One region of the Kitasatospora sp. cg17-2 genome, then DNA from elsewhere that is predicted to be linked to it. Evidence: predicted binding sites of a transcription regulator. Region 1 holds the regulator's gene; each other region holds the start of a gene.
What was found. Region 1 encodes HrcA, which represses chaperone genes, less so after heat shock. Its sites were predicted from a motif close to TTNGCACTCNGNNNNNCNGAGTGCNAA; they were not measured.
Positions count from the first base shown of each region.

Region 1 (4,773 bases):
GCCCTTCCACTGGGTGATGCAGCGCGACGCGGCCCAGGGGATCACCACGTCCACGCCGACCTCGGTCATGGTCTCCACCGCCAGCTCGCCCCGGTCGCCCTTGGGCAGGGCCTGGACGACGACGATCCGCGGCGCCGGCTCCGGCTCGCGGCGCACCGCCGTCACCGTCACCTCGATCGCGTCCTTGCCGTGCACCGCCGCGACGGTGCCGTCCACGCCGAGGCCGAGCCCGTCGGCCAGGGTGACCGCCTCGCCCGGCTCCAGCCGCTTCACCGCGGCGGCGTGCCGGCCCTCCGGCCCGTCCAGGCGCACCGTCGCGCCCGGCGCGGCGGCGGCGATCCGCTCGGTGTCGACGACGAAGACGGGCGCGGTCATGCGGGGAACCTCCGGGGTGGGGACGGGAACGGGAACGCGAAAGGGGTGCCGAGGAAGCCTCGGCACCCCCGCGCGGGACGGCTACCGGCCGTTGAAGGCGTCCTTCAGCCGGGAGAACAGCCCCTGCTGCCCGGGCGCGAACTGGCCGGAGGGCCGCTCCTCGCCGCGCAGCACCGCCAGGCGGCGCAGCAGCTCCTCCTGCTCGGGGTCGAGCTTGGTGGGCGTCTGCACCTCGACATGCACTATCAGGTCGCCCCGGCCGCCGCCGCGCAGGTGGGTGATGCCCCGGCCGTGCAGCGGGATCGACTGGCCGGACTGGGTGCCGGGCCGGATGTCGACCTCCTCGATCCCGTCCAGGGTCTGCAGCGGCACCTGGGTGCCGAGCGAGGCCGCCGTCATCGGGATGGTGACCGTGCAGTGCAGGTCGTCGCCGCGCCGCTGGAAGGTCGGGTGGGCGGTCTCGGCGATCTCGACGTAGAGGTCGCCGGCCGGGCCGCCGCCGGGGCCGACCTCGCCCTCGCCGGCCAGCTGGATCCGGGTGCCGTTGTCGACCCCGGCCGGGATCTTGACGGTCAGGGTGCGGCGGGCGCGGACCCGGCCGTCGCCGGCGCACTCCGGGCACGGGGTCGGCACGACGGTGCCGAAGCCCTGGCACTGCGGGCAGGGCCGCGAGGTCATGACCTGGCCCAGGAAGGACCGGGTGACCTGGGAGACCTCGCCCTTGCCGCGGCACATGTCGCAGGTCTGCGCGGAGGTGCCGGGCGCGGCGCCCTCGCCGCTGCAGGTGGTGCAGGTGACGGCGGTGTCGACCTGGAGTTCCTTGGTGGTGCCGAACGCGGCCTCCTCCAGGGTGATCTCCAGCCGGATCATGGCGTCCTGGCCGCGCCTGGTCCGGGAGCGCGGTCCGCGCTGGCCGGAGGCGGCGCCGAAGAAGGCGTCCATGATGTCGGAGAAGCCGAAGCCCGCCGCGCCCGCACCGAAGCCCGCACCGGCTCCGCCGTTCGGCGAGAGCGGGTCGCCGCCGAGGTCGTAGACCTGGCGCTTCTGCGGGTCGGAGAGCACCTCGTAGGCGGCGTTGATCTCCTTGAACCGCTCCTGCGTCTTCGGGTCCGGGTTGACGTCCGGGTGCAGTTCGCGTGCCAGGCGCCGGAACGCCTTCTTGATCTCGTCCTGCCCCGCATCCCGTCGGACGCCGAGTACCGCGTAGTAGTCCGTGGCCACCAAATGCTCCGCTTGTTCCGCCTGTGTGAGTGCTTGCGACTTAGGGCGCCGTCAGCTGTCCGACGACGACCGTTCCTACGACTCGGCCAGAATCTGGCCCACGTACCGTGCCACCGCTCGCACCGCCCCCATTGTGCCCGGGTAGTCCATCCGGGTCGGACCGATCACCCCCAGTTTGGCCACGCTCTCGTCGCCCGAACCGTAACCGACCGAGACGACCGAGGTGGAATTCAGCCCTTCGTAGGCGTTCTCCCGCCCGATCCGGACCGTCATCCCGGCGTCCGCGGTCTCACCCAGGAGGCGGAGCAGGACGACCTGCTCCTCCAGCGCCTCCAGCACGGGCTGGATGGTCAGCGGGAAGTCGTGGCCGAAGCGGGTCAGGTTGGCCGTGCCGGCCAGCATGATCCGCTCCTCGCGCTGCTCGGCGAGGGTCTCGAAGAGCGTCGCCAGCACCGTCGACACGGTCGGCCGGTCGACCGCCTCGAACTGCCCGGGCAGTTCCTCCAGCAGCCCCGGGACGTCCGGGAGCCGCTGTCCGGCGGCCCGGGCGTTGATCCGGCCCCGGAGGTCCGCCAGCACGGTCTCGCCGACCGTACCCGGGCAGTCCACCAGTCGCTGCTCGACGCGGCCGGTGTTCATGATCAGCACCAGCATCACCTTGGCCGGGGCCAGCGCGACCAGCTCGATGTGCCGGACCGTGGAACGGCTCAGCGAGGGGTACTGCACCACCGCGACCTGGCGGGTCAGCTGCGCGAGCAGCCGCACCGTGCGGGCGACCACGTCGTCGAGGTCCACCGCGCCGTCGAGGAAGTGCCGGATCGCCCGCCGCTCGGGCGCGCTCATCGGCTTGACCTCGGCCAGCTTGTCGACGAACAGCCGGTAGCCCTTGTCGGTGGGGATCCGCCCGGCGCTGGTGTGCGGCTGGTGGATGTACCCCTCCTCCTCCAGCGCCGCCATGTCGTTGCGGACGGTGGCCGGGGAGACCCCGAGGTTGTGCCGTTCGACCAGGGCCTTGGAGCCGACCGGCTCCTCCGTCCCCACGTAGTCCTGGACGATCGCGCGAAGCACCGCGAGTTTGCGGTCGTCGAGCTGGCGGACCTCACCGGCCATGGGCACGCACCTCCGTCTTCACGCGTTGTCCGTTGTGACACACCGTCGTGGCATGTGTCCGTGTTCGAGCTGTCCGGTCCGACCCCGCGGGGCCCGGCCTTGGCACTCTGAACACACGAGTGCCAGAACCGTACCTGCCAGTGTAAGGCCCGGGTCCGACGGCAGGAACGGCCCGGCCGGGGTGATCCTGCCCGCAGTCCCCGGCGCGCGGGTGATGCCGCGGGGCCCGCCCGGTGGCAGCATCGGAAGCGGACGGCGAACGGAGGAGCAGCGATGTCGAGCTCGGGCCAGCACACCCGCTTCGCCCCCGACCGCGGCCTGACCGGCCGCATGGTGGGGACGATGTTCCTGATCGGGCTGTTGTACGTGGGATTCACCGGTCTGCTGATCGTGCTGCTGCGCGGCGCGTGGCCGATCGTCGTGCTGATCTCGGGCGGCCTCTTCGTCGCCCAGTTCTGGTTCAGCGACCGGATCACCGAACGGGCGATGGGCGCCCACCGGGTCACCCCGGAGCAGTACCCGCAGCTGCACGGCGCCGTCGACCGGCTCTGCGCGCTCGCCGACATGCCCAAACCCCGGGTGGCGGTCGCCGACAACGACATGCCGAACGCCTTCGCCACCGGCCGCAACCCGCAGAACGCGGTGGTCTGCGTGACCACCGGCCTGCTGCGCCGGCTGGAGCCCGAGGAACTGGAGGGCGTGCTCGCCCACGAGCTGTCGCACGTCGCCCACCGGGACGTCGCCGTGATGACGATCGCCGGCTTCCTCGGCGTGCTGGCCGGCGCGATGACCCGGATCGCCATGTACGGCGGCTTCATGGGCGGCGGGCGCAACAACAACGACTCCAACGCCGCGATCGCCGCCCTGGTGATCCCGCTGGTGTCGATCGCCGTCTACGCGATCAGCTTCCTGCTGACCCGGCTGCTCTCCCGCTACCGGGAGCTGGCCGCCGACCGGGCCGCCGCGCAGCTCACCGGACGCCCCAGCGCGCTGGCCTCGGCGCTCACCAAGGTGACCGGCCAGATCGCCGCCATCCCGACCCGGGACCTGCGCCAGTCGCAGGCGTACAACGCGTTCTGGTTCGCGCCGGCGCTCAGCGCCCGGGAGGCCGCCACCCAGCTGTTCTCCACCCACCCGTCGCTGGAGCAGCGGCTGGCCCAGCTGGCGAAGATCTCCTCCGACCTCGGCCACTGAGCCGCCCGTACCGCACCGCTCCCCGCACCCGCACCCGCCTCCGCACCCGCTCTTCGACGAGGAAGGACCGCCGTGGGCATCCTGGACACGCTGTTCGGCCGCACCAAGCCCGTCAAGCCCGACCTCGACCAGCTGTTCGGCGTACCGTCCGCCGCCCTCACCCTGGAGGCCGCGGCCGGCTTCCGGCCCACCGGGCTCGGTTCGGTCTGCTTCGCCTCCGTCGAGGGCGGCGCCTTCGACGAGGTCGAACGGCAGGTCCGGGCCCTGCTCGACGCCGACACCGAACGCGGCGGCGTCCCCGTCGAGGCCTCCAAGGACTCCTACGGCTATTCCTGGCTGCTCGCCCGGCACACGCCCGAGGAACTGCCCGAACTGGTCAACGACCTGCACGCGGTCAACAGCGAACTCGAGGCGCACGGCTTCGGCCCCCAGCTGCTCTGCTCCCTGGTCGGCTTCCGCGACGCCGACGGAGGACGCCCGCTCGCCCTCGTCTACCTGTACAAGCGCGGCACCTTCTACCCCTTCGCACCGCTGCCCGGCGGCGGGGAGAAGCGCGACAACCCGCTGGAACTGCAGGTCAACGCGATGCTCGGCAACGACCTGCGGCTGGAGAAGGACCTCACCCGCTGGTTCCCGGTCTGGGGCGCGCCGGGACTGTGAGCCGACGGCCGCCCCCGGCCCGGTAAATCGGTGGCCCGCGGCCGCCCCCGCCCCTAGGGTCCGCCCCGTGATCAACTGGACCGCGCTCGAATCCGCCGCCCCCACTCCCGACACGCTCGCCGCCGTCAGCGCCGCGCTGCGCTCGCCCGACCCGCACGTCCGCGACAGCCTCGCCTACGAGCAGCTGTGCCGCTGGGTGCCGCTGCTCACCCC
Region 1 covers NZ_CM132923.1:3,640,363-3,645,135, forward strand. The annotation lists gene ACW14Y_RS15025 (16S rRNA (uracil(1498)-N(3))-methyltransferase) at 1-375, opposite strand, end outside; gene dnaJ (molecular chaperone DnaJ) at 457-1,596, opposite strand; gene hrcA (heat-inducible transcriptional repressor HrcA) at 1,672-2,706, opposite strand; gene htpX (zinc metalloprotease HtpX) at 2,980-3,900, shown strand; gene pspAB (PspA-associated protein PspAB) at 3,973-4,560, shown strand; gene ACW14Y_RS15050 (DUF2785 domain-containing protein) at 4,628-4,773, shown strand, end outside.

Region 2 (4,773 bases), 2.1 Mb from region 1:
GGCCCGGTGGGTCCGGTGCGGAGCGGTCCGCACCGGGCCCACCGTCGTCCCGGGGCCGTCCTGGGGCGGTCCCGGGGCCTTCTAGGCTTGGTGGGCGGGGGCGGACGACAACGGGGGACGACGGGAGCGGTGGAGGAGACGATGGCGAAGGACACGACGGCCGGCCGGCCGGACACGGAGCCGGGCACGGAGTCCGGGACGGGGGCCGAGCCGGTACAGGCCGCCCCGAAGGCGCAGCCGGGTGCGGACGCGGCGGCGAAGGCCCGGCTGATCTTCGGCGACCCGCTGGACCGGCAGTCCCGGGACGACACCGACACCGGGTGGGGCGACCGCCCCGGAGCCGGTGAGGGCGGTGGACGGGGGCTGGACTGGTACCTGAGCCAGCGCCCGCCGCACCACGGGGGCTGACCCGGCACGCGGCCGACCCCCGCGGGACCGACCCACCACGCGGACCGGCCCGAGGGGAGCGGGGCCGCCGGGCCCCGGGCGGGTCGGGGCGCGGCGTGGCGGAGGTCAGCCGGCCCGGCTGACCAGGGCGTCGCGGATCTCGGTGAGCAGCAGGACCTCCTTGGCCTCGGCCTCCGCCTGCACCTCGGCCAGGGTCTTGCGCTTGGCGGTGAACCTGGTCATCGGCAGGATGAGGCAGAAGTAGACGACGGCGGCGGTGATCAGGAACTGCAGGGCCGCGCTGAGCACGCTGCCCCAGAGGATGAGGATTCCGGACGTGACCTCACCGGCGGCGGTCACCTCGCAGGGCCCCTTGATGCAGGAGCTGTAGGACGCGAGGTCCTTGGCCCCGAACGCGCCGACGATCGGATTGATCACGCCTTTGACGAAGGCGTTGACGATGCCGGTGAAAGCCGCACCGATGACCACGGCGACGGCCAGGTCGACGACGTTTCCGCGCAGCAGGAATTCCTTGAAGCCCTTCATGCCGCGTGAACGACGAAGTCGTCGGCCGGTTACGGGTGATTTCCTCCCCCCTCCGCCGGACAACCCGTTCGGCCGACGGCCGGTGCCGATTCCGCCGCCCGCGGGGCCGCCCGGGCCGGTCCGAGGGCGAGTGCGGCCGCCACCGCGAGCAGCAGTACGACCGGCACCCGGGGCCCGGACCCCAGCAGCCGCCGGAGCCGGGCGCGCGGCCCGGCCCGACCCCCGATCGGCGGGAACGAGGGCACCGGCTGCCGGGGCGGAACGGACGGCGCGGGGAGCGGCGGGATCAGCAGCGGACGGGGCGAAAGGGCGGACGAATCGGTACGCACGGGCACCTCCACGGTCGGGCTCGGGGCTTGCGGTGCCCACTCTGGGGTGCCTGCGCGGCCACCGGAACTCCCTTTTCCCCACCTGTGGAAAACCCGGGCCTGTGGACAGCGGGGCTCACCCGCAGGGGTGAACCGACCGGCCCGACGCTGACGGAACCCGCCCCCGGCGGAACCTGCCCCCGGCCGGACCCGTCCCCCGGCCGGACCCGCCCCGGAGTACGCGAAAGGCCCGCCGCACCCGTGGAGAACGGGAACGGCGGGCCGTCCGGAAAGCTGCTGCCGCGGCCCGGCAGAAGGTCAGCCGGCCGCCGGAGCGGGGCTGGCCGCCGGGGCCGAGGACCCCGAAGAGCCCGAGGAGCCCGACGAGGACGAGCTCGACGAGGAGCCCGAGGACGACGTCGACGAAGAGGACGACGACGAGCCGGAGCCCACCGAGCTGCTGGAGGAGGAGCGGCTGTCGGTCCGGTAGAAGCCGGAGCCCTTGAAGACGACACCCACCGCCGAGAAGACCTTGCGGAGCCGTCCCTGGCAGTCGGGGCACGTGGTCAGCGCTTCGTCGGTGAACTTCTGCACCGCCTCCAGGCCGTTGCCGCACTCGGTGCACTGGTACTGGTACGTGGGCACTTGTCTTCCTCCTGGCACTCTCGCCTGATGAGTGCTAACGATCCTCAATGATGCGGCATTCCGATGGATCAGTCCAGCGACTCGAATGTGAGATGAGTCGGTTCCGGCCCCGGGGTCAGCCCTTGACGGCCCCCACGAGTGCGGCGGGCGCACTCCGTTCCACCGAGCCGGTGACCACCGTGCTGCGGCTTCCGGCCGGTACCAGCAGCCTCCGCAGCGAGAGCAGGGCGATCAGGCCGAGACCGGCGCCGGCCACCGGCACCAGGAAGCCGACCGTCGGGCCCTGCGCGTCGATCAGCCGCCCGGCGGCCGTCGCACCGGTCGCCAGGCCCAGGCCGATGGCACCGGTCAGCCAGGTGAAGGCCTCGGTCTTGGCGCCGTCCTCGACCAGCGTCTCGACCAGGGTGTAGCCGCTGATCAGGGTGGGCGCGATGGCCAGGCCGCAGACCAGCCCGGCGATCGACAGCGAGACCAGGCCGGGCATCGCCCACAGGGTCGAGCAGCCCAGCACCAGCAGGCCGTAGCTCATGACCATCCGCTGCTGGACCGACCGCCGCCAGGCGACCATGCCGTACAGCACGCCGGCCAGCATCGAGCCGCCGGCGAAGATGCCGTAGACGGTGCCGGCGGCCCCCGGCTGCCCGACCGAGTCGGCGAAGGCGTTCACCGAGACCTGGAGGCCGCCGAAGACGGCGCCCACGCCCAGGAAGGTGCCGGCCAGCAGCCGGACGCCGGGGGAGGCGAGGGCCGAGGCCTGCCGGACGCCGGGCTCGCGCACCACCCGGGCGGGCGCGGTGCGGCGCTGGGCCGCGAAGGCCAGACCGCCGACCAGGGTCAGCGCGGCCTCGGCGATCAGCCCGGTCGAGGGGTTGACCGAGGTGGCCACGGCGGCGGCCAGGATCGGGCCGACGACGAAGGTGAACTCGTCGGTCACGGACTCGAAGGCGAAGGCGGTGCTCACCTTGGCGGCGGAGGACACGGAGGCGCCCTCGGCGGTGAAGGTGGAGATCCAGCGGGCGCGCACCATCGCGCCGATCTGCGGGACGCTCGCACCGGCCGGGGCGGCGGCCAGGAACAGGCTCCAGGCCGGCGCGTGCCCGAGGGCGAGCGCGATCAGGGTGCCGACCGAGGCCGCGTGCACCAGGACGGACGGGACGAGCACGGCGGCCTGGCCGTACCGGTCGGCGAGCCGTCCGGTCTGCGGGCCGATCAGCGCCTGGGCGACGGCGGCGACCGCCGCGACCGTGCTGGCGGTGCCGTACGAGCCGTGGGTGTCCTTGACCAGCAGCAGGATCCCCATGCTGAGCATCGCGTAGGGCAGCCGCGCGAGGAGCGCGGGGGTCAGGAACGTCCAGGCCCCGGGGGTGCGCAGCAGGGTCCCGTAGCCGACCCGGGCGGGCGCGGCGTCCGCGGTGCCCGTGGTGTCGGCGTTGCCCGCGGCGTCAGCCCCGGTCATGGCGTTCTCGGCGTCCTCGACGCTCTCGACCGTTCGGCGGGCCGTCACGGTCGGTCCTTCCTGCTGCCTGGTAGCGCGGCAGGGCATGGGGTGGCCCCGACGGCGCCGAGAGTCGTCCTCTCGCGCGTCGACCGGGGTAGTTACCGGGCCGGTCCGGCGGTGGGCCGGGTCCGGGCCGCGGCCGCCGAGCGGTCGCGCCAACTCTGCTTCAGGCAGATGCTGGGGTGTGGTGTGTCAGCAAAACATGGTTATACGCGCGTAGATGTCGCGCTGAACTCGACACTACAGGACGGATCCAAAGTTGTCCTGTTAAGTCAAGGTGAACTCCGGGCGAGACCTTCAGGTCCTGCGTCCGTTCGGCTCCCGCGTCCGTTCAGGTCCTGCGCCCGTTCAGGTCCTGCGCCCGTTCAGCCAGTCGGCCAGCTTGCCGCCCTTGTCCACGGCCCGCAGCCGCCGCTCGGCCGCCTCGCCGACCTCGTCCGTGGTGACGACCAGCAGTTCGTCCCCGCCGCGCAGCACGGTCGTCCTGTCGGGCACGAAGCTGCTCCCCTCCCGCACCACCAGGGTGACCGCCGCCCCGGTCGGCAGCCGCAGCTCGCCGATCTCCACGCCGGACATCCGGGAGTCCGGCGCCAGCGCGACCGACAGCAGGTGGCCGTGCAGCTTCTCCAGCGGCGCCGACTCGATGCCGAGGTCCTGCCCCATCGAGCCGTCGCCGATCCGCAGGCCCTTGGCGACCCAGGGCAGGGTCGGCCCCTGGAGCAGGGTGAAGACCACGACCAGGATGAAGACGATGTTGAAGACGTGCTGGGCCATCGGCGCGCCGGACACCAGGGGGATGGTGGCCAGCACGATGGGCACCGCCCCGCGCAGGCCGGCCCAGCTGAGCAGGGCCTGCTCGCGCAGCGGCAGCCGGAACGGGGTGAGCGTGAGCACCACCGAGAGCGGCCGGGCCACGAACACCAGCACCGCGCCGATCACCAGCGCCGGCACCACGGCCGAGCCCATCGACTCGGGGGCGCAGAGCAGGCCGAGCAGGACGAACATGCCGATCTGCCCGATCCAGGCCAGGCCGTCGGCGAAGCCCCGGACGGCGGGGCCGTGCGGCAGCTTGGAGTTGCCGAGGATCACCGCGGTGACGTAGACGGCGAGGAAGCCGGAGCCGTGCAGCAGCGCGCCGCCGGCGTAGGCGAGTACGGCGAGGGCCAGGACCGCGATCGGGTAGAGGCCGGAGGACGGCAGGGCGACGCGCTTGACGCCGTACGCGCCGAGCTTGCCGACCGCGAGGCCGACCGCGAGGCCGATCGCCAGCTCGGCGAGGATCGTGCCGATCAGGACGTACCACGGGTCCGGGTCGCCGACGGCGGCGAAGGAGACGACCAGGATGACCACCGGCGCGTCGTTGAAGCCGGACTCGGCCTCCAGCAGGCC
Region 2 covers NZ_CM132923.1:5,696,232-5,701,004, forward strand. The annotation lists gene ACW14Y_RS24050 (hypothetical protein) at 142-408, shown strand; gene mscL (large conductance mechanosensitive channel protein MscL) at 514-933, opposite strand; gene ACW14Y_RS24060 (FmdB family zinc ribbon protein) at 1,560-1,886, opposite strand; gene ACW14Y_RS24065 (MFS transporter) at 2,002-3,342, opposite strand; gene ACW14Y_RS24070 (potassium/proton antiporter) at 3,733-4,773, opposite strand, start outside.
Region 2: a site for HrcA is predicted at 1,898-1,924, ahead of ACW14Y_RS24060 (FmdB family zinc ribbon protein). Genes of this name have one in related genera too.

Region 3 (4,773 bases), 970 kb from region 1:
ACCCGGAGGCGCGACGGCGGTACGGAGGGAGGAGGAGCGGCTACAGCTCGCCCACGGCGGCCACGACGGCGCCGCGCTTGCCGCACACCCAGTGCGGCTCCGGCCCCAGCTCCGGCTCCACGCCCAGCGCGTGCGGGTCGCCGTCGGCCGCGCAGTCCGCGCACAGCGGCCAGCGGCCGTGGCTCTCCAGCAGCGCGTCCTGGACGTCCTGGGCGACCAGCCCCAGCACGTACTCGGTGCCGTCCGGCCACTGCTCCAGCCACCAGCGCCGGTGCGTCACGGCCTGCTCCACCAGGGACACCACAACGGGGTCGGCGGCGTCCCGCGCGGTCAGGTCGGCCAGGATCAGCGCCCGCGCGGTGTGCAGCGCCGTCTCGATGTCGTCTGTCGTAGCCATCCGTCCAGTCTCCCAAGAACGCCCGGAAACCCGGGAACCCACCACGGCCCCCGGCCCCGGGGACCGTCCCCGGGAACGCCGCGAGGGCGGCTCCCCGTCGGGGAACCGCCCTCGCGGACGAAAGACCTGCTGATCCGATCGGAACGATCAGGATCAGAAGTCCATGTCACCGCCCGGCATGCCGCCGCCGGCGGCCGCGGAGGCCTTCTCCGGCTTGTCGGCGATGACGGCCTCGGTGGTGAGGAACAGCGCCGCGATGGAGGCGGCGTTCTGCAGCGCGGAGCGGGTGACCTTGGCCGGGTCGATGATGCCCGCGGCGACCAGGTCGACGTACTCGTTGGTGGCGGCGTTCAGACCGTGACCGGCGGGGAGGTTGCGAACCTTCTCCACCACGACACCGCCCTCGAGGCCGGCGTTGGTCGCGATCTGCTTGATCGGGGCCTCCAGCGCGACCTTGACGATGTTGGCACCGGTGGCCTCGTCGCCCTCCAGCTCCAGCTTGTCGAAGGCGACCGAGGCCTGCAGCAGCGCGACGCCACCACCGGCGACGATGCCCTCCTCGACAGCGGCCTTCGCGTTGCGGACGGCGTCCTCGATGCGGTGCTTGCGCTCCTTGAGCTCCACCTCGGTGGCCGCGCCGGCCTTGATGACGGCCACGCCGCCGGCCAGCTTGGCGAGGCGCTCCTGGAGCTTCTCGCGGTCGTAGTCCGAGTCGCTGTTCTCGATCTCGGCGCGGATCTGGTTGACCCGGCCCGCGACCTGCTCGCTGTCGCCGCCACCGTCGACGATGGTGGTCTCGTCCTTGGTGATGACGACCTTGCGGGCGCTGCCCAGCAGGTCGACGCCGGCGCTCTCCAGCTTCAGGCCGACCTCCTCGGAGATCACGGTGCCGCCGGTGAGGATGGCGATGTCCTGGAGCATGGCCTTGCGGCGGTCGCCGAAGCCCGGGGCCTTGACGGCGACGGACTTGAAGGTGCCGCGGATCTTGTTCACGACCAGGGTCGACAGGGCCTCGCCCTCGACGTCCTCGGCGATGATGACGAGCGGCTTGCCGCTCTGCATGACCTTCTCCAGCAGCGGCAGCAGGTCCTTGACCGAGCCGATCTTGGAGTTGGCGATCAGGATGTAGGGGTCCTCGAACGAGGTCTCCATACGCTCCAGGTCGGTGGCGAAGTAGGCCGAGATGTAGCCCTTGTCGAAGCGCATGCCCTCGGTGAGCTCGAGCTCCAGACCGAAGGTGTTGCTCTCCTCGACGGTGATGACGCCTTCCTTGCCGACCTTGTCCATGGCCTCGGCGATGAGCTCGCCGATCTGGGTGTCGGCGGCCGAGATGGAGGCGGTGGAGGCGATCTGCTCCTTGGTCTCCACGTCCTTGGCCTGGGCCAGGAGCTGGTCGGAGACGGCGACGACGGCCTTCTCGATACCGCGCTTCAGGGCCATCGGGTTGGCGCCGGCGGCGACGTTGCGCAGACCCTCGCGGACGAGCGCCTGGGCCAGCACGGTGGCGGTGGTGGTGCCGTCACCCGCGACGTCGTCGGTCTTCTTGGCGACCTCCTTGACGAGCTCCGCGCCGATCTTCTCGTACGGGTCCTCGAGCTCGATCTCCTTGGCGATGGAGACACCGTCGTTGGTGATCGTGGGGGCGCCCCACTTCTTCTCCAGAACGACGTTGCGGCCCTTGGGGCCGAGCGTGACCTTCACTGCGTCGGCAAGCTGGTTCATGCCACGCTCAAGGCCGCGGCGAGCTTCCTCATCAAAGGCGATGATCTTGGCCATCAGAAGTGGTCCTCCGGGACACGGTCGACTGCTCGGACCAAGGGGTGCCCGCGACGGACGGCCCTGGTGTGCGGGGGTCCATTCCCCTACCGCTCCCTGGGGCCTCACCGACCCGGTCCGCTGTCACTCTCAAGCTGTGAGTGCTAACGCCAATGATTAGCACTCCGGGTGGGTGAGTGCAAGCCCAATCGGGCAATCCGCGAGCCGCGCCGCCCGCCCCGCGCGCCCGCCCGGGACCGCCCCCGACCGCCTCCCACCGGCCCGGATCCACCCCCGCCCGCAGCGCCCCGGGCACGACGGCGGACGGAGCGACGGACACGGCGGGACACGGCGGCGGGCCCGTACGACCGAGGTCGCACGGGCCCGCCGTGAGAATCAAGAGGTGCGCCAGCCGATGGGCCGAGCAGAGCTCCCGGGTGTCGGAAAGGTCAGACCGCCGCGCGGACCATGTCCGCCTGCGGACCCTTCTGCCCCTGAGAGATCTCGAACTCGACCCGCTGGCCCTCCTCAAGGGTGCGGTAGCCGTCCATCTGGATCGCGCTGTAGTGGACGAAGACGTCCGCACCACCGTCGACCGCGATGAAGCCGTAACCCTTCTCCGCGTTGAACCACTTGACGGTGCCCTGAGCCATTCCGAACTCCCCTAGTGCTGTGCTGGCCCTTCACGCGCCCGCAGGTCTGCGGGCCCGGGTCTGGTTGGAGGCCGGCCCGGGGAACCCCCCCTGGGCGCAGCCGCGCACGCCACAATCCTCCCGATGACGCCGAACGGCATCCGGCGAACGGGCGATTGCGTCGACCGCGGCTGAATGTATCCGGATCGACGCCCTCTGCAACAGGGTCAATGGCGGGGAATTCACCCGCGGCAGCGCAGGACAGGACGGGCGCAATCGGGAGAAAGTCCTGCATTCTCCGCCGGACATAGCGGACGTATTACCAGAAATCCCCGCCAGAATTCTGACACCGGCCTGACATGTATCCAGGTCCCGGGTCCCTCGCGACTCCCGCCGGAGGGGAGCCGGCGGTGGTGGCGGTGCGGTGGATTCGTTCCCGGACCAGGGGGACGGGCGCGCCCTGTTCCCGGTCCAGCGACACTTTACTCCGCCCGGGACCGAAGATATTCCCGCCAAAATGCGCACGGCCGTCCGCGGCACGGAATTCCGTGCCGCGGACGGCCTTCGACGACGCGCCCGCCCCGGGGGGAACGGACCGCCCGCGGATCACCCGCCGGCGACCGCCGGGATGATCGAAATGCTCGCGCCGTCCTTGATCTCCGTCTCCAGGCCCTCGGCGAACCGCACGTCGTCGTCGTTCACATAGACATTGACGAAACGGCGCAGCTTGCCGGTGTCGTCGAGGATCCGCGCGGCGATCCCGGCGTGGTTGCGCTCCAGGTCGGCGATCACCTCGCCCAGCGTGGCGCCCTCGGCGGGCACCTCGCTGACACCGCCGGTGTAGGTGCGCAGGATGGTCGGGATGCGGACGTTGGCGCTCATGGGGGTCTCCTCGTTACGGGCGCGGAACGGGTCGATCGGGGGGCGGCGGAATCAGGCGGAGGCCAGGCCGGCGCCCCGGAAGGCGTCCAGGGTCGGCCGGATGACGGCGGTCATGCCGGCCTCGGAGACCGCGTCGAGGGTCTTCAGCCCGTCACCGGTGTTGATGGCGACGGTCTCCTTCGACGGGTCCAGCTGCCCGGTCTCGACCAGCTTCCTGAGCACGCCGACGGTCACGCCGCCCGCGGTCTCCGCGAAGATGCCCTCGGTCCGGGCCAGCAGCCGGATCGCCGCCACGACCTCCTCGTCCGTGACGTCCTCCACCGCGCCGCCGGTGCGCCGGGCGATGTCCAGCACGTACGGGCCGTCGGCCGGGTTGCCGATCGCCAGCGACTTGGCGATGGTGTCCGGCTTGACCGGCCGGATCACGTCGTGGCCGGCCTTGTAGGCCGCCGAGACCGGCGAGCAGCCCTCGGCCTGGGCGCCGAAGATCCGGTACGGCCGGTCCTCGACCAGGCCCAGCTTGATCAGCTCCTGCAGACCCTTGTCGATCTTGGTGAGCTGGGAGCCCGAGGCGACCGGGATCACGATCTGCTCCGGCAGCCGCCAGCCGAGCTGCTCGCAGATCTCGTAGGCGAGCGTCTTGGAGCCCTCGCCGTAGTACGGCCGCAGATTGACGTTGACGAAGCCCCAGCCCTCGCCGGCCGGGTCGCCGATCAGCTCCGAGCAGAAGCGGTTCACATCGTCGTAGTTGCCCTCGATGCCGACCAGCTCGCCGCCGTACACCCCGGCCATCACGACCTTGCCCTGCTCCAGGTCGTGCGGGATGAACACGCAGGACCGGAAGCCCGCCCGGGCCGCCGCCGCGCCGACCGCGCCGGCCAGGTTGCCGGTCGACGAGCAGGACAGCGTGGTGTAGCCGAACGCCCGGGCCGCCTCGATGGCGCAGGCCACCACGCGGTCCTTGAAGGAGTGGGTGGGGTTCCCGGAGTCGTCCTTGATGTGCAGCTGCCCGGTGAAGCCGAGCTCGCGGCCCAGGTTGTCCGCCTTCACCAGCGGGGTCCACCCCGGGTTGAGGTTCGGCTTGGTCGCCACGTCGGCCGGGACGGG
Region 3 covers NZ_CM132923.1:4,614,382-4,619,154, forward strand. The annotation lists gene ACW14Y_RS19385 (hypothetical protein) at 41-397, opposite strand; gene groL (chaperonin GroEL) at 551-2,173, opposite strand; gene ACW14Y_RS19395 (cold-shock protein) at 2,602-2,805, opposite strand; gene ACW14Y_RS19400 (ubiquitin-like small modifier protein 1) at 3,391-3,666, opposite strand; gene thrC (threonine synthase) at 3,718-4,773, opposite strand, start outside.
Region 3: a site for HrcA is predicted at 2,330-2,356, ahead of groL (chaperonin GroEL). Genes of this name have one in related genera too.

Region 4 (4,773 bases), 610 kb from region 1:
GACCTCCTCCTCCGCGGCGGAGAGGCCGGCGAGGATTCCGGTGGCATGCTTGAGCAGCACCCGGCCGGCCTCGCTGAGCTGCATCCCGCGGCCCGAACGGACCACCAGCGGGGTGTCCACGGACTTCTCCAGGGCCTTCATCTGCTGGCTGATCGCGGGCTGGGTGCAGCCCAGCTCACGAGCGGCGGCGGAGAAGGAGCCGGTGCGGGCGACGGCACGCAGGACGCGCAGATGGCGGGCCTCGATCATGCCTCCAAGATATAAGGCATTCTTTGCAACAAGCAAAATTCAACTGATAGTTGAAGGATGGAACACACCGGCGCGGCCGCACCCGGACCCGGCCCGCGCCGCAACGCCGGAGGCCCGGCCCGCCACCCCCAGCGGGGCGCGGACCGGGCCTCCGGTCAGTGCTTCGGGCCTCAGTGCGAGTGGCCGTGACCGCCGTGGCCGTGACCGGCGTCGGCCTCCTCCTCCTTCTTCTCCACCACGAGGGTCTCGGTGGTGAGAAGCAGGGAGGCGATCGAGGCGGCGTTCTCCAGGGCGGAGCGGGTGACCTTGACCGGGTCGATGACGCCGGCCTTCACCAGGTCGCCGTACTCGCCGGTGGCGGCGTTGAAGCCCTGGCCCAGCTCCAGCTCGGCGACCTTGGAGGTGATGACGTAGCCCTCCAGGCCGGCGTTCTGGGCGATCCAGCGCAGCGGCTCGTGCAGCGCCTTGCGGACGACCGCGACACCGGTGGCCTCGTCGCCCGACAGGCCCAGGCCGCCGTCCAGCACCTTGGCGGCGTGGACCAGGGAGGCGCCACCACCGGCGACGATGCCCTCCTCGACCGCGGCACGGGTCGCCGAGATGGCGTCCTCGAGGCGGTGCTTGCGCTCCTTCAGCTCCACCTCGGTGGCGGCACCGACGCGGATGACGCAGACGCCACCGGCCAGCTTGGCCAGGCGCTCCTGCAGCTTCTCGCGGTCCCAGTCCGAGTCGGTGTTGGCGATCTCGCCCTTGATCTGGGCGACGCGGCCGGTCACGGCCTCGGAGTCACCGGCACCGTCGACGACGATCGTCTCGTCCTTGGTGACGGTCACGCGGCGGGCCGAGCCCAGCACGTCCAGACCGGCCTGGTCGAGCTTGAGGCCGACCTCCTCGGAGATCACGGTGCCGCCGGTGAGGACGGCCAGGTCGCCGAGGATCGCCTTGCGGCGGTCGCCGAAGCCCGGGGCCTTGACGGCCACCGCGTTGAAGGTGCCGCGGATCTTGTTCACCACGAGGGTGGACAGCGCCTCGCCGTCGACGTCCTCGGCGATGATCAGCAGCGGGCGGGAGGTGCCGCCCTGCAGGATCTTCTCCAGCAGCGGCAGCAGCTCCTGGATGGAGGAGATCTTGCCCTGGTTGATCAGGATGTACGGGTCCTCGAGGACCGCCTCCTGACGCTCCGCGTCGGTGACGAAGTACGGCGACAGGTAGCCCTTGTCGAACTGCATGCCCTCGGTGAAGTCCAGCTCCACGCCGAAGGTGTTCGACTCCTCGACGGTGATGACACCGTCCTTGCCGACCTTGTCGATCGCCTCGGCGATCAGCTCGCCGACCTGGGTGTCCTGGGCGGAGAGGCTCGCGACGGCGGCGACGTCGTCCTTGCCCTCGATCTCGCGGGCCACCGACAGCAGGTGCTCGGAGACGGCGGCGACGGCCTTGTCGATGCCCTTCTTCAGGGCGGCCGGGCCGGCGCCCGCGGCGACGTTGCGCAGACCCTCGTTGACCAGGGCCTGGGCCAGCACGGTGGCGGTGGTGGTGCCGTCGCCCGCGACGTCGTTGGTCTTGGTGGCGACCTCCTTGACGAGCTGCGCGCCAAGGTTCTCGTACGGGTCGTCGAGCTCGACCTCACGGGCGATGGTGACACCGTCGTTGGTGATGGTCGGGGCGCCGAACTTCTTGTCGATGACGACGTTGCGGCCCTTGGGGCCGATGGTCACCTTGACGGTGTCGGCCAGCTTGTTGACACCGCGCTCGAGCGAGCGGCGGGCGTCCTCGTCGAACTGCAGGATCTTCGGCATGTTCCCTATTCCTTCGGGGTGCGGCCGTCCCCGGCCGCTCGACTACGTGAACCAACAGCCACGCCCCGGCCCCTGTCACTAGGGACACGGATCCGGGGCGTGGCTGTTAACGCTTTACTTCTCGATGATCGCGAGAACGTCGCGCGCGGAGAGCACCAGGTACTCCTCGCCCTGGTACTTCACCTCGGTGCCGCCGTACTTCGAGTACAGGACGATGTCGCCGACGGCGACGTCGAGCGGCAGACGCTGGCCGTCCTCGAAGCGGCCCGGGCCGACAGCCAGGACGACGCCCTCCTGGGGCTTCTCCTTGGCGGTGTCCGGGATAACCAGGCCGGAGGCCGTGGTGGTCTCGGCGTCGAGCGGCTGGACCACAATGCGGTCCTCGAGCGGCTTGATGGCAACCTTGCTGCTGGTGGTCACGTCCGAGCTCCCCTTCGGAGATTACGGGGTTTTCTAACGGGTAGGGGCGAGCTCACGAGTCTGCCGTCGCGGGGGTCAGAAACGCACTGTCGCGTTAGCACTCCCCCGGTGGTGAGTGCTAGTGACGACCATAGGCCGCCGTTAGCACTCAGTCAACCAGAGTGCCAACGCCACGCGGGCCGGTCCCGTCGGACGCACCCGTGGCGGCGCGTTCCCGCCCGCCGGGCCGGCGCCCCGCGCCCTCCCGTGACCGGGGAGAATGAGCGGGTGGAGAACGACGACCTGCGGGCCCTGCTGACCGAGCGGGGCCAGTCCCTGCTCGCCGAACTGCGCGAGTTCGCGCCCGAGGAGGAGCTGGCACTCGCCACCCGGCTGCGCAAGGAGCACCCCGCCGACCTGGTGTCGGCCGCCTTCGGGCAGGCCCGGCTGCGGCAGCGGGCCAGGGCCAAGTTCGGCGCCGACGCCGATCTCATGTACTTCACGCCCAACGGCGTCGAGCAGTCCACCCGGCGCGAGGTCGCCGAGTGGCGGGCCGAACGGTTCGCCGGACTCGGGGTGAAGCGGCTGGCCGACCTCTGCTGCGGCATCGGCGGCGACGTCCTGGCCCTGGCCCGGGCCGGGATCGAGGTGCTCGCGGTCGACCGGGACCCGGCGGCCTGTGCCGCCCTCGCCGCCAACGCGGCCGCCCTGGGCCTGGCCGACCTGGTCGAGGTGCGCTGCGCGGACGTCGCCGAGGTCGACGTCACCGGCTACGACGCGGTCTTCACCGACCCCGCCCGGCGCACCGCGCGCGGCCGGGTCTTCGCCCCCGAGGCGTACGCCCCGCCGCTGTCCTGGGCGATCGAGGCCGGTCGGCGGGCCCCCGTCGGCGCGCTCAAGGTGGCGCCCGGCATCCCGCACGAGGCCGTGCCGGCCGACGCCGAGGCCGAGTGGGTCTCGGACCACGGCGACGTCAAGGAGGCGGTGCTCTGGTTCGGCACCCGGGCCGGGCACCCGCACCGCGCCACCCTGCTGCCGCAGCGGGCCGGCCTCACCGGCGGCGACCTGCCCGACCCCCCGGCCGGACCGGTCGGCCGCTACCTGTACGAGCCGGACGGCGCCGTGATCCGCGCCCATCTGGTCGCCGAGGTGGCCGGGCTGGTGAACGGGCGGCTGATCGATCCGAAGATCGCCTACCTGACCTCCGACGAGCTGGTCGACACCCCGTACGCGCACGCCTTCGAGCTGACCGACGTCCTGCCGTTCCACATCAAGAAGCTCAAGGCGCTGCTGCGCGAGCGGAAGGTCGGCACGGTGGTGATCAAGAAGCGCGGGATGGCGATCACCCCGGAGGAACTGCGCCGGCAGCTGCGGCCCTCCGGCCCGAACGCCGTCACGGTGGTCCTCAGCCGCACCGACAACGGCCCGCTGATGATGCTCGGCCACCCCGTCACCGGACCGGCCGCGGCCGTTCAGGCGGCCGGCGCCTCGATGTAGTCCTCCAGCCGGGCCACCGCGAAGCCCTGCTCCTGGATCCGGGCCAGCAGCTCGCCGAACATCTGCGTCATCGTCTCGCCCTTGAGGTCCTTCGGGCCCCGGAAGTGGGCGAGCACGATGTCGCCGGCCCGCAGCTTCTTGTCCGCGGCCTGGTACTGCATGTCGTGGATCTGCATCGACTCGCGCCACAGCACGACCGCCCTCGGCCCGCACTGCTGCACCGCGGTGTTCAGCGCCGGCGTGTTGGCGCCGTCCCCGTACGGCGGGCGGAACAGCAGCGGCGGGGTGCCGTACTGCTGGGTGAGCGCGGCCTGGGCGTCGCAGATCTCGGACTTCTGCTTCTCCGGCGGCACCTTGCTCATCTGGGCGTGGTCCACGGTGTGGTTGTGGATGTGGTTGCCGAGCGCCTGGAGGGGCTTGAAGTAGCCGTAGTTGTCCTTGACGATGTCGCGGGTCAGGAACATCGACACCGGCACCTTGAGGTCGGTCAGCATCTCGACGAACTTCGGGTCCTTCTCGGCGCCGTCGTCGATGGTGACGAAGACGACCTTGTCGGAGGTCTTCACCTCGCTGAACACCGGGACCGGACCGGTCCGCGCGAGCTTCACCGGCTTGTCGGCGGGCGCGGGCGGCGCCGGCGGCAGCGGCGTGAGGTGCCACTTCGCCCACGCGGCGGCGTCCCCGGCGGCCGGGCCACCGGTCGGGGACGCGCTCGGCGACGGGCCCGCGGACCGCGACGGGGCGGCCGTCGCCGGGGAACCGCTCGCCGGGGAGCCGCTCGCCGGGGAGCCGCTCGCCGGGACCAGCGCGGCCGAGGCCGCGCCGCTGT
Region 4 covers NZ_CM132923.1:4,247,880-4,252,652, forward strand. The annotation lists gene ACW14Y_RS17605 (LysR family transcriptional regulator) at 1-249, opposite strand, end outside; gene groL (chaperonin GroEL) at 420-2,048, opposite strand; gene groES (co-chaperone GroES) at 2,163-2,468, opposite strand; gene ACW14Y_RS17620 (THUMP-like domain-containing protein) at 2,736-3,944, shown strand; gene ACW14Y_RS17625 (polysaccharide deacetylase family protein) at 3,920-4,773, opposite strand, start outside.
Region 4: a site for HrcA is predicted at 2,610-2,636, ahead of groES (co-chaperone GroES). Genes of this name have one in related genera too.